One region of the Luteibacter aegosomaticola genome, then DNA from elsewhere that is predicted to be linked to it. Evidence: predicted binding sites of a transcription regulator. Region 1 holds the regulator's gene; each other region holds the start of a gene.
What was found. Region 1 encodes sigma-54, which starts transcription at its own class of promoters, with help from an activator protein. Its sites were predicted from a motif close to TGGCACGNGCNTTGC; they were not measured.

Region 1 (4,362 bases):
GGCCCGCATCAGCCACCCTGTGTCGCTGCGCGCCGAGGAACTGGGTATCCAGCACGTTTACCAGGGCCAGAAGGACAAGCGCGCCACCCTTAACGCCCTGCTCGAAGCCCTGCACCTGGAGCCGGCCGAGGCTGCGTTCGTCGGCGACGACCTGCCCGACCTGCCCGCGATGGGGATCAGCGGCCTGGCCGTCGCCGTGGCCAACGCCCACCCCTGGGTCGCCGAGCGCGCGCACTGGCGCACCCGCCTGACCGGCGGCTATGGCGCCGCCCGCGAAGTGGCTGACATGATCCTGGCCGCGCAGGGCAAGGCCGAAGCCGAGCGGGATCGCTGGCTGTGAGTGTCTTCAACCTGTTCAAAGACCGCAGCGCCGCCGGGACGCTGGGCATCCTGGCCGTCGCGCTGGGCGCCAGCACCCTCCTCTATTACTGGGTCGCCCCCGAGAAGAAGGTCGATGATTTCATCGGCCCGCCGCGCTCGGGCTACGTCCTGACCAACTTCGACCTGGACTCGTACAACGAGGAAGGCCAGGCTGCCTTCAAGCTCATCGCGCCCCATCTGGAGCGGCGCGAAGGCGACGAATCGCTGTATATCAACGCTCCGAAGTTCGTGCTGCCGCCGACCAAGGACACCACGGCGCCGCCGTGGACGGGCCACTCCGAGTACGGCTGGGTCAACAAGGACGGCACGCTGCTCAAGCTGCAGGGCCTGGTCCATATGGACCGCGTGGCGTTCGATACCAACCCGCCGGCCAGCATCGATACCTCCGAGGTCACGGCGTGGCCTAAGGAAAACCGGCTAGAGACCGCCGAGGCAGCCCGCATTGTGCAGGGAACCTCTACAATGAACGGCATTGGCATGCGCGCCAACCTCGATACCAAGCACCTGGAGCTCCTCGATGCAGTCCACACCCAGTACCAGCCACGCAAGCGCTAAGGCACTGTTCGCGGCCTGCGGCGTGGCGCTCCTCGCGCTTGCCACCCCGGCCATGGCGAAACAATCCGATCGCCAGCAGATCATGGACGTGACGGCCAAGAGCTTCGATGGCCGCCAGCAGCCCCAGGGCATCGCGATTTACACCACCAATGTGGTGATCACCCAGGGCACGCTGAAGGTCACGGGCGCGAAGGCCACGGTGTATTTCGACGACCAGAACCAGGTGACGCGTGCGGTCATCGACGGCAGCCCGGCGACGGTGCAGCAGCAGGACGATGACGGCAACTGGATGCACGGCCATGCCAAGAACATCGATTACCACAACGATACGGGCATCGCGATCCTGACCACCAATGCCCACATCGACCAGCCCACCAAGGGCACGGCCGATGGCGACAAGCTCACCTACAACACCAACGACAGCACGATGACGGGCGAGAGCAACGGTGAAGCCACCGTGCACATGACCTTCCAGCCGAAGACCCAGCCAGGCGCCGCACCGGCCGCCAAGCCGGGCGCACCGGCTGCACCGGCCACGCCGCCCGCCGCCCCTGCCGACACCCAGAAGAAGCCCTGACCCGATGCTTTCAGCCCAAGGCCTGCAGAAGCGGTTCCGCGCCCGCCAGGTAGTGCGTGATTTCGCTTTTTCCATTCGCGAAGGCGAAGTCGTGGGCCTGCTTGGCCCCAACGGCGCCGGCAAGACCACCTGCTTCTACATGGTGGTGGGCCTGATCCAGGCCGACGCGGGCCAGATCAAGCTCGATCAGCAGGACATCACCGGCCTGCCGATGCACTCGCGCGCCAAGCTCGGCATCGGTTACCTGCCGCAGGAAGCCTCGGTGTTCCGCCGCCTCAGCGTGTCCGACAACATCCTGGCCGTGCTGGAACTGCGCGACAACATGACGCAGAAGCAGCGCGAGGATGAACTCGAAAGCCTGCTCGACGAACTCAAGATCTCGCACATCGCCGAACAGAAGGGCATCAGCCTTTCAGGTGGCGAGCGCCGACGCGTGGAAATCGCACGCGCCCTCGCCGCGCGTCCGCGCTACATGCTCCTCGACGAGCCGTTCGCAGGCGTCGACCCCATCTCGGTGGGCGAGATCCAGCGCATCGTGCGCCACCTTAAGGAACGTGGCATCGGCGTGCTCATCACCGATCACAACGTCCGCGAAACGCTCGGCATCTGCGACCGCGCCTACATCCTCAACGATGGTGAAGTGCTTTCGCGCGGCACGCCCCAGCACATCCTGGCTGACGAAAAAGTCCGCGAGGTGTACCTGGGCCGTGAATTCCGGATTTAACGCGCGGCACAGGTTGCGCAGAATCGGCCAGCTGGCCTAGACATGCGGGGCGCTGGTTTCAAAGGGCCGCGTGGGGTTACGATGGGTTGTAACCCGATCTTGCGAAGGTAATGAAACCTGGACTTCAGTTTCGCCTGCATCAGCAGCTCACGCTGACGCCACAGCTCCAGCAGGCCATCCGCCTGCTGCAGTTGTCGCAGCTGGAGCTTGAGGCCGAACTCCGCCAGATAGCGGAAAGCAACCCACTCCTCGAGTTCGCGGAAGATGCCGAATCCGAGCCCGAGGCTGCGGAAGAATCCGCCAGCTTCGACGAGGCCATGGAATACCGGGCCCGCGACGAGCAGCCCGCCAAGGCCACCCGCGAGGAAGAATCCACCGCGTCGCCTTCCGAGGATCTCGCCCCTGAATGGGACGACGACCGTTTCCACGGCGAGGCGGGGGATTACGCCGGCGCGCCGTCGCGTAACGGCGGCGGCGATGAAGAAGGCTTCGAGCCCCAGAACGCCGCGCCGGAAAGCCTCCAGCAACACCTGGAATGGCAGCTCAACCTCTCGCAGTTCACGCCGCGCGACCATGCGATCGCCACCGCGATCATCCACGTGCTGGATGAGGACGGGTACCTGCGTGACGGCCTGGAGGCGGTGCAGAGCGCCCTGCGCGAGTTCCATTGCGACCTCGACGAGATCGAGGCGGTGCGCAAGCGCATCCAGCGCTTCGACCCCACGGGCATTGCCAGCCTCGACCTGCGCGATTGCCTGCTCTGCCAGCTGAGCCAGTTCTCGGACGAGACGCCCCAGCGCAACCTGGCGGTACGCATCGTCACCGACGAAATCGAGTTGCTGGCCCGCAACGACACCAGCAAGATCGCCCGGCGCCTGAAGGCGGCCGAGGCCGATGTCGCCGTGGCCGCCTCGCTCATCCGCAGCCTCGATCCCCGCCCGGGCGCGGCGCTTGACGCCACCCCGGTGGAATACGTGGCGCCCGATGTCTACGCGCGGCGTGAGAACGGCCGCTGGCGGGTCAGCCTGAATCCCGATGCCCAGCCCCGGCTAGGCCTCAACCAGCATTACTGCAACCTGATCGCCCGTGCCCGCGGCGATGACGCCACGTGGATGAAGGGCCAGCTGCAGGAGGCCCGCTGGCTCCTGAAGAGCCTGCAGTCGCGCGCCGAGACCCTGACCAAGGTCGCCGAGGTCATCGTCCGTCGGCAGAGCGCCTTCCTCGATTACGGCCCCGAAGCCATGCACCCCCTGGTCCTGCGCGAGGTGGCGGAGGAAGTGGGCATGCATGAATCGACCATTTCCAGGGTAACCACGCGCAAGTACATGCATACGCCGCGCGGTACCTTCGAGCTCAAGCACTTCTTCTCAAGCGGCGTCGCTACGGAAGACGGTGGCAGCGCGTCTGCCACGGCCATCCAGGCCATGCTGCGCAAACTGGTCACGGCGGAGGATCCGCGCCGCCCGCTGTCCGACCAGGCGCTCGCGGAGGAATTCCATCGACGCGGTATTCAGGTCGCACGCCGTACGGTGGCCAAGTACCGCGAGGCGATGCGGATCCCCAGTTCCAGTGAACGCGTGCGAGCCGGTTAAGCCACACGCGGAACCCCATCGGAGGATCACGGTCCCACGTTTGAAAGGTTCAGGAGCGGCAATCGCCACTCCCCTCTCGCCGCCCCAGCGGCGGCACCCTCAGTAAGAAGGAGGCGTCATGCAAATCCAGATCAGCGGCCAGCACATCCAGATCACCCCTGCCCTGCGCGAGCGCGTGGAACAGCAAATTGGCCGCTTCGAACGCCTTTTCGACAACATCACCGCCCTGGACGTCGTGTTATCCGTGGACAAGGCCGAGCATAAGGCCGGCGGCACGCTCCACTGTTCGGGCACCCGCCTCCACGCCGAGGGCCTGGCCCGCCAGCAGGACGGCACGATCAGCGACCGCATGTATGCCGCGATCGACGAAATGATCACAAAGCTGGCCGACCAGCTGAAGAAGCATAAGGAAAAGCTCAAGGATCACCACAACAGCGAGGTCCGCGAGGCCCGCGCCGCCACCTGAAGCCCCTGAGCGGGCCTGTGGCACAATATAAGCAAGCCGGCACCCCCGTGTGCCGGCTTTCTTTTTG
Region 2 (4,362 bases), 1.0 Mb from region 1:
GAGATCCTTGAAGAACTGACCTGCACGCACTGGGGTGGGCACAGTGCACGCCAGCCCGATCTCTCGATACTGGCCAACGCGCCTCCTTTCCTATTGATCCAGTCCGAGAAGGACACCTCGACCCCGTTAGCCGGAGGCAGCTTCATCCTCGATGCTTTCCCCAACGCACGCATGCTTCTCGTCCGCGAATCGAAGCAGCACGGCATCTTCAATTTCACGACCTCCGGTTGCATCGAGCGTACGGCGGCGACTTACTTGCTGAGCGGCGCGTTACCTGAATCCCGGTCGCGGGTATTCGCCTGCGGCGATGCCAATGAAAATCCCGCGGAAGCGCTACCCGGCACGCCGCGTCCGCCGACAGCACCTGTGGCCGTTGACGAGCCTCCGCTACAGGAACACGACGAATTCTGAGCCGAAAGCAAAAAAGAGGGGAGCCGAAGCTCCCCTCCTATTCCTCACCCCGAGGAATGCGATCAGATCGCGTAGTACATCTGGAACTCGAGCGGGTGGGTGCTCGCGCGGTAGCGGGTCACTTCCTGCATCTTAAGCGCGATGTAGCCGTCGATGAAGTCATCGGTGAACACACCGCCGGCCTTCAGGAAGTCGCGATCCTTGTCGAGCGCGGCGAGCGCTTCGTCGAGGCTGGCGCACACCTGCGGGATGTTCTTCTCTTCTTCGGGCGGCAGATCGTACAGATCCTTGTCGGCCGGTGCACCCGGGTCGATCTTGTTCAGGATGCCGTCGAGGCCAGCCATCATCAGCACGGTGAAGGTCAGGTAGCCCGACTGCATCGGATCCGGGAAGCGGATTTCGATGCGGCGGCCCTTCGGGCTGGCCACGTACGGGATACGGCACGACGCCGAACGGTTACGCGCCGAGTAGGCGAGCATCACCGGCGCTTCGAAGCCCGGGACCAGGCGCTTGTAGCTGTTGGTGGTGGAGTTGGCGAACGCGTTGATGGCCTTGGCGTGCTTGAAGATGCCGCCGATGTACCACAGCGCCGTCTGCGACAGGCCGCCGTAGAGGTCGCCTGCGAAGAGGTTCTCGCCGTTCTTCGACAGCGACTGGTGCACGTGCATGCCCGAGCCGTTATCGCCAACGATCGGCTTCGGCATGAAGGTGACCGTCTTGCCCGCCTGGTGGGCGACGTTCTTGATGACGTACTTCATCGTCATCAGTTCGTCGGCCTTCTTCACCAGCGTGTTGAAGCGGGTGCCGATTTCGCACTGGCCCGCGTTCGCGACTTCGTGGTGGTGCACTTCGACGACCTGGCCGAGCGACTCGAGGACCTTGCACATATCGGCGCGCAGATCGCCCAGGCTATCGACCGGGCTCACCGGGAAATAGCCGCCCTTCACGCCCGGACGGTGGCCGGTGTTGGTGCCGTCGTACTTGTAGCGCGACGACCAGGCGGCTTCTTCCGAGTTGATCTCGTAGAAGACGCGGCCCATGTCGTTCTGCCAGCGGATCGAATCGAAGATGAAGAACTCCGGCTCCGGGCCGAAGAACGCGGTATCCGCGATGCCGGTGGACTTCAGGAAGGCTTCGCCGCGCTTGGCGATCGAGCGCGGGTCGCGGCCGTAGGCCTGCATGGTGCTCGGCTCGAGCACGTCGCAATGCAGGATCAGCTGCTTGTGCGCGCTGAACGGATCGAGGTGGGCGGTATCCGGGTCCGGCATCAGCACCATGTCGGACTCGTTGATGCCCTTCCAGCCGGGGATCGACGAGCCATCGAACATCTTGCCGTCTTCAAAGGTGCCTTCGTCGATCTGGTGGGACGGGAAGGTCACGTGGTGGTGCTTGCCGAGCATGTCGGCGAAGCGCAGGTCGACGAACTCGATTTCCTCGTCCTGGATCAGGTTCAGCACTTTCGAAGCGGCGGACATGGGCAAACCTCGGTATTAGGTATGTGGGCGCAGGGCTTATAGCAATCGCTATGCCAGCGGCTCCGGAGCGACGGACCGGCCTGGAACAAGCCCCGGCATCATAGAACGCCTAAATGACACGTGCAGGGTTGCACCATATCGGTGCATTCGACCGCACGATGCACCATATCGGCTGCGCTGAAGGGCGACGGCAAGGGCTATGCTGCGGCCATTCTCCGACTCAATGGCTCGTCATGGATGACCTATCGGCTTGGCGCCGCCAACTCACCCAGCCACTCATTCTCGCCGCCTGCCTCGTAAGCCTGACGGCAAGCGCCCAGACGCTACCGCCCATCGATATAGGCGGTGCCCCCGAACCACCCGTTGACATCGCGTCGCTCGTCGCACACTTACGCAGCCCGTCGACCGACCCGATCGACGACTACCCCAGCGAACTTTTCGAACTGGCCGCTTTAGGGCCGGCAGCAGGCCCCGAGGCTGGCGAAACAGTCACCGCCCTGCTCGCTAGTCCTCGCCCTTACCTCCGGGCCATGGCGGCGGCGGCGCTAGGCTTCATGCAGTACGCACCCGCGCGTAAGCGACTACAAGAAGCGCTCTCGGATGAAACGGATGCGGCCACCAGCGCTTATGCGGCGATGTCCCTTGGCCGCCTTGGAGACCGTGCCGCGCTGCCCGCGTTGCGCGAGGCGGCGCGATCCTACTGGTATCCACCGGTTCGGAAGGTCGCGAGCAAGGCGATCGACCAGATCGAGACGCATGCGCCACTAGCGCCATTCGTACGCACGGATTGGATTTTCCCTGGTTCGTTGTACTACGCAACGGGCTGCCCGACGACAGAGCGCCCCATGGTGCCGACCACCCTGACCGTCGAAGGCGGCCGCTTGTACGGTATCGACAACGGCGAATTCGGCGGCGGCTTGTTCTTCGATGACGGCCACGGCGGTGTGCAGAAGATCGGCGAAATGAACGTCCAGGGGATCGCGACCCTGGGCAGCCATATCGTGGCGGTGACCGGGCTGGCCCACATGGGCTGGGTGCGCGGCGATGTCTACCGAGTCGAACGCAACGCTTCGGGCCGGTGGCAGGCTATCCAGTGGCGTCATCTTCCTTACGCACCGTACGGGGCCGTCGCCGAACCCGGGCGGCTTCGCATCGTCTTGCCCCGTGCAGATATCCTGCTATCGGGCGATGGGAAGTTTTCGATGGCGACCTGTCCTGATACGCATCACGGCGAGTGGCGCCAGCGAGTGGGCTAGACGCGCGCCATGGGCGCCACGGCCAACGCCGGCTCGCCGGCGATCGGCGGCGCGGGCTTTTTGGGGCCGGACGCGCAGCCCGCCGTGGCGAGCTCTCGTGTCATCGACATTTCCCCTGTAGGACCATCATGGGCTTGGCCGCAGGATTCGTCAGGCGGAGAGCCACTGTAAATAGGTCAAACAGGCATCCGGTAAGGCATCTGCCGAAGCGCCGTCAGGATGCGGGATCTGTGTCACGGCACGAGAGCCGCTCGCGTATATGATGGCTGCCGGGGACAGATCCCACAGGGGAAGCACATGGATGTACGGACTACCTGCCCGGCGAACCGTCGCCGCGGCTTGATCGGGTTAGCTGCGGGCATGCTGGCATGGGGCTGGGTGGTAGTCGCTACGGCGGCACCCGCTACGGCACCGCCCGCCGATCTCGATGCCTTCTTCAAACAGGTCCGGGAAGCGTCCGCGCTCACCGCCCCCTTGCAGCGCTGCCTGCACATGCCCGATCCCCCGGGCTCCCACTGGCACCCGGAAGCCGTTCGCGAGTACTGCGCGTACAAGTTCCCTGATGTCATGACCCGGGCGACCTTCGCCCATCTGATCGATGACGGTAAGGCGGCCGAGGTCGACCGGGCCTTCGCGAAATACCTCGATGCCCAACGGCGCGACCCCAAGGGAGTGAGCCGTCTCGACGGCGCCTACGCCAACCTGGGACTCCGCGATGCGAGCGCGGAATCGCGCCGGCTCATCGATGCGTGGCGCAGGCAACGCCCCGATAGCGCTTTCGCCGTCGCAGCCAGCGGCATGCAGTGGTACGCCGCGGCAAAGCAGGGCCGCGGCATGGCGTCGAATCGGGAGACCAGCGCCGACCAGATGCAGACCATGGAAACATTCGGCGCCATGGCGCGGGATGATCTGAACAAGGCTGCCGCGATGAAGCCGGCCTTCGCAACGCCGTACAGCGACCAGCTCGGCCTGGCGATGTACACCGGTGATGACCAAGGCGCGGCCGATGCACTGACCCAGGGGTTTGCGCTGGCGCCCGATGACCTCTCGCTATGGCTATCCAAGGCAGCGTTCAGCGCCGAGAAATGGGGCGGTAGCGATGCACAGGTTGCCCAGATTGGCCAAGACGCCGAAGCGCGCACCGCCAAGCACCCGCTCATGTGGGTCGTCGTGGGGCGGTCGCATATCACCCTGGCAACCCATGCCCAGTTGCAGCCCCC
Region 3 (4,362 bases), 2.5 Mb from region 1:
TCTGAAAATTCACCTGAACCCGGCGGACGCCGCGCTCGTTCGCGAGCACCGGTCGTCCGTCGATCACGAGGGTTCCATCCTTGACGACGCCGCGCTTGAGCGCGGCGATGTGCGCCTCGAGAGCGAGCATTCGCGCCTCGACGCACGTGTACGCACGCGCCTGACGTCTGTTATCGATAGCGTGCTCGCCGCACCGCTCATCGACGACGTTGACGATGCCGGTAGCGCGAGCGGCACTGACGAGTCCCTGGCGCCGTGAGCGCCGAGTCGCACAAGGCAGACCGCACCGCGCACTGGCGTGATTCGCTGGCCGCGCAGCGCGCCAATGTCGAGCGCGTCCGCCCGTTGCAGGCCGAAGGCAAGCTGCGCCGCGTCGTCGGGCTGACCCTGGAAGCCGTGGGCTGCGAAGCCCCGGTCGGCTCGCGCTGCATGGTGGCCGGCGCCGATGGCAAGCAACTGGAAACCGAAGTGGTCGGCTTCTCCGATGGCCGCCTGCTGCTCATGCCGACCGGTGAAATGCACGGTGTGCTGCCCAATGCGCGGGTGACCCCTGTGGCGTCGGTGTCTGGCATACCCGTAGGCGATTCGCTGCTTGGCCGCGTGATCGGCCCCGATGGCGTGCCGCTTGACGGCATGGGTCCGCTGCTCACGCGCGAGCGTGCGCCCCTGCGCCGCGAGCCGATCAACCCGATGCTGCGCCAGCCGATCGATACGCCGCTTGATACCGGCGTGCGCGCGATCAACTCCCTGCTCACCGTGGGCCGTGGCCAGCGTATCGGCCTGTTCGCCGGCTCCGGCGTGGGTAAATCCACGCTCATGGGCATGATGACCCGCTTCACCAATGCCGATGTCGTGGTGGTGGGGCTGATCGGCGAGCGCGGCCGCGAAGTGAAGGAATTCGTCGACCATACGCTGGGCGAAGAGGGGCGTCGTCGTGCCGTCGTTATCGCTGCACCCGCCGATGCACCGCCGCTGTCGCGCCTTCGTGGCGCCCAGGTGGCCACCGCCGTTGCAGAACATTTTCGTGATGAGGGTAAGCGCGTCCTGTTGCTCATGGATTCGCTGACCCGTTATGCCCAGGCGCAGCGCGAGATCGCACTGGCCATCGGCGAGCCGCCCGCGACAAAGGGTTATCCGCCGTCCGTGTTTGCCATGCTGCCCGCGCTCGTCGAGCGCGCAGGCAACGATGCCGAAGGCCGTGGTTCGATTACCGCGTTCTACACCGTGCTGACCGAGGGCGATGACTACCGCCACGATCCCATTGCGGACTCGGCGCGCGCCATCCTCGATGGCCACATCGTCCTTTCGCGCGATATGGCCGAGGCCGGCCACTACCCGGCTATCGATATCGAAGCGTCCATCAGCCGCGTCATGCCCTCGGTGGTGAGCAAGGACCACATGCGGGCCGCGCAGCGCTTCCGCCAGGTGTATTCCGCGTACCGCCAGCAGCGTGACCTGATCGCCGTGGGTGCGTACAAGCAGGGGAGCGATCCCCGCACCGACGAGGCCATCGCGCTGTACCCGAAACTCTCGGCCTTCCTCCAGCAGGAGACTGACGAGCCGGTGAATCTCGATGACGCCGAGGCCGGCCTGGCTGACGTCGCGAGGGCTGGCTGATGCCGTCGCGCGCCGATCGCCTCCAGCCTGTCGTGAACCTCGCCGCCGAGAAGGCGGAAGAGGCGACGCGCATGCTGGCGACCCAGCAGCGCGCCGTGGCCGACGCGGAGCAGCAGCTGGTCGAGCTGCGCCGTTACCGCAATGAATACGCGGAAATGCCTTCGGGCATCGGCGTGGCCGAGTTGCTTAACCGCCAGCAGTTCCTGCAGAAAATCGATATGGCGATCGTGCAGCAGCTGGGCGAGGTGCAGCGCCGTGAGCGCGCCCTCGAGCGAGCGCGCACCGACTGGAGCGAAGCCCGTGGCCGCGCCAAGGCGCTGGATTCGGTGACGACCAAATATCGCGAGCAGGAACGGAAATCGCAGGACCGTCGCGAGCAGGAACAGGCCGACGAACGTTCCCAATATCGCCGCAATCCCCGGTGAGAGGCATGCCGTGCATCACGCCACGCCTCCCCCTGATCGACCTTATCGAGCCAAACGCATGAACAACGCCTCGCTTCTCCTCAACGCCGCGCGCCCCCAGGCCACCACGCATGCGGCGGCGCCTGCGCCTTCGGCAGCGTCGTCGTCCAGCGCCACCGATACGTCGGCGCCGCAGAAGAGCTTTGACCATGCCCTGGGTGCCGCGCGCGCGGATGCGCACACGCACAAGGCGGACGACTCGCACCACGATACCTCGGCGAAGAAGTCGTCCTCCGATAGCAGCTCCGATACGTCGGCGAAGAGCTCGTCGGATACGAAGAAGAGCGATACCAAGGCGAGCAAGGATGACGACGCCGACAAGAACGACGACAGCAAGAAGGATAGTGACGACACCTCGCTCGCCACATCGATGCTTGCGCTCATCGGCGTGCCGGTCCCGGCGACGCAGGCTTTGGCGAAGGGCCTTGGCCTCGTTAAAGATGCGGTGACGGGCAAGGGTGCCGACGCACTGGCCGCCTTGACCGGCGCCAAGGGTGATGCGGCAGATGCCGCGGCCGCGGCGAAGCCGGATGGCCTGAACGCCCTCACGGCGAACGCGGCCGCGACGGCCACTGGCACGGCGGACACCGCGAAGCTGGGTACCTCGCCGTTTGCAACGCTCCTCGCCACGGAGGGGGCGGTCGCTGGCGCGACAAAGGACGACACCAAGGGTGTTGATCCCGCGAACATTGGCCCGATGCCGCTTGCCCACACCCAGGCACCGGACCAGCTCACCGGCCCTGTGCAGCTTCAGGCAACGCAGGCCGCAACGTCCCCGCAGTTCAGCCAGGAACTGGGCGAGCAGATCGCGTGGATGAGTTCGGCGGCCGGTGACGTCAAGGAAGCGCGCATCAAGCTGCACCCCGAAGAACTTGGCAGCATGGATGTGCGCGTGAACGTGGACGGCGGCAAGGTGAACGTCGCGATCATGGCCCAGCACCCGGCGGCCGTGCACGCCGTGCAGCAGACGCTTTCGAACCTGGACACGCTGCTGGCCCATCACGGCCTTTCCCTCGGCCAGGCCGAGGTGAACCAGGGCAACGCGCAGCAGCAGGGCGGCAGCCAGGGCCAGGGGCAGGGCGGTAGCTCGACGGGCGATGCCGACGGCTCGGGCGACACGCTGGTGACTGCCGCGACCTCGCGCGTCTCGCGCGGGCTGGTCGACGAAGTGGCGTGACGCGCTTGCGTGACGTAATGACGTCACGCGTCAATTTTCCGCCTACAGCGTCATGAGGGCAGGTTGGCCGAAAAACCCTTTAAAAGCGGGGTCTGGATCGCCTTTCCCTACTGGGCTTGATGGCACGCCGCTTGCAACAATACCTGCGGGGCCCCCATGGGCCAGCCACACACCGCATCCGCATCAAGAGGTTCCACCCGCATGGCCACGGCAAAAAAAGAAGGCGAAGAAGTCAAGAAGAAGGGCAAGGGCAAGCTGCTGCTGATCGTGGGCGCGCTTGTGGTGCTCGCCGCGGGCGGCGCCGGTGCCTTCTTCATGCTGAAAGGTGGCCACCCCAAGAGCGCCGAACAGGCCGCCGCGGATGCCGCCAAGGCCAAGCCTGCCGTTTACCTGCAGCTGGATCCGGCCTTCGTCGTTAATTTCCAGGATGACACCGCCCTGCGTTTCCTGCAGGTGGGCGTCAACGTGATGTCGCACGACCCCGAGGCGATCGCCGCCGCCAAGGAAGCTGATCCGGAGATCCGCAACGCCCTGCTCATGCTGTTCTCCGCGCAGGACGTGAAGGCGCTCTCCGATGTGAAGGGCAAGCAGAAGCTCCAGGCCGCTGCCCTCGCCGAAGTCCAGCGCGTGCTGAAGGCAAAGATCGGCCGCCCGGGCGTCGACGCCCTGTATTTCACCAGCTTCATCATGCAGTGACGGGAGCCGTCCGGCCATGAGCGACATCCTCACCCAGGAAGAAATCGATGCCCTCCTGGCGGGCGTGGAAGGCGGCTCCGTCGAGACGGAGGTCGAGCCGCCACCGCCGCCTGGCTCGGTCGCCGATTACGACTTCACCCAGCAGGACCGTATCGTTCGCGGCCGCCTGCCGACCCTCGAAATGGTCAACGACCGTTTCGCGCGTTATTTCCGCGCCAACCTGTTCAACGTGCTGCGGAAATCGTGCGAGGTCTCGGTCCTTGGCGTGAAGATGACCAAGTTCAACGAGTACGTCCATTCGCTGGCCGTGCCGAGCAATCTCAACCTCGTCCGGATCAAACCGCTGCGTGGCACGGCCCTCATGGTGTTCGAGCCGCGCCTGGTCTTCACGGTCATCGACAATTTCTT

Region 2: a site for sigma-54 is predicted at 1,928-1,942, ahead of glnA (type I glutamate--ammonia ligase). Genes of this name have one in related genera too.
Region 3: a site for sigma-54 is predicted at 3,379-3,393, ahead of L2Y96_RS16615 (flagellar basal body-associated FliL family protein). Genes of this name have one in related genera too.

What each region holds. Positions count from the first base shown of each region.
Region 1 covers NZ_CP095741.1:1,152,903-1,157,264, reverse strand. Annotated here, with positions in the region: gene L2Y96_RS05120 (KdsC family phosphatase) at 1-340, shown strand, start outside; gene lptC (LPS export ABC transporter periplasmic protein LptC) at 337-936, shown strand; gene lptA (lipopolysaccharide transport periplasmic protein LptA) at 899-1,513, shown strand; gene lptB (LPS export ABC transporter ATP-binding protein) at 1,518-2,237, shown strand; gene L2Y96_RS05100 (RNA polymerase factor sigma-54) at 2,348-3,829, shown strand; gene hpf (ribosome hibernation-promoting factor, HPF/YfiA family) at 3,948-4,295, shown strand.
Region 2 covers NZ_CP095741.1:136,435-140,796, reverse strand. Annotated here, with positions in the region: gene L2Y96_RS00650 (alpha/beta fold hydrolase) at 1-411, shown strand, start outside; gene glnA (type I glutamate--ammonia ligase) at 474-1,886, opposite strand; gene L2Y96_RS00640 (HEAT repeat domain-containing protein) at 2,120-3,142, shown strand; gene L2Y96_RS00635 (tetratricopeptide repeat protein) at 3,440-4,362, shown strand, end outside.
Region 3 covers NZ_CP095741.1:3,735,654-3,740,015, reverse strand. Annotated here, with positions in the region: gene L2Y96_RS16635 (FliH/SctL family protein) at 1-259, shown strand, start outside; gene fliI (flagellar protein export ATPase FliI) at 256-1,617, shown strand; gene fliJ (flagellar export protein FliJ) at 1,617-2,042, shown strand; gene L2Y96_RS16620 (flagellar hook-length control protein FliK) at 2,101-3,258, shown strand; gene L2Y96_RS16615 (flagellar basal body-associated FliL family protein) at 3,460-3,954, shown strand; gene fliM (flagellar motor switch protein FliM) at 3,971-4,362, shown strand, end outside.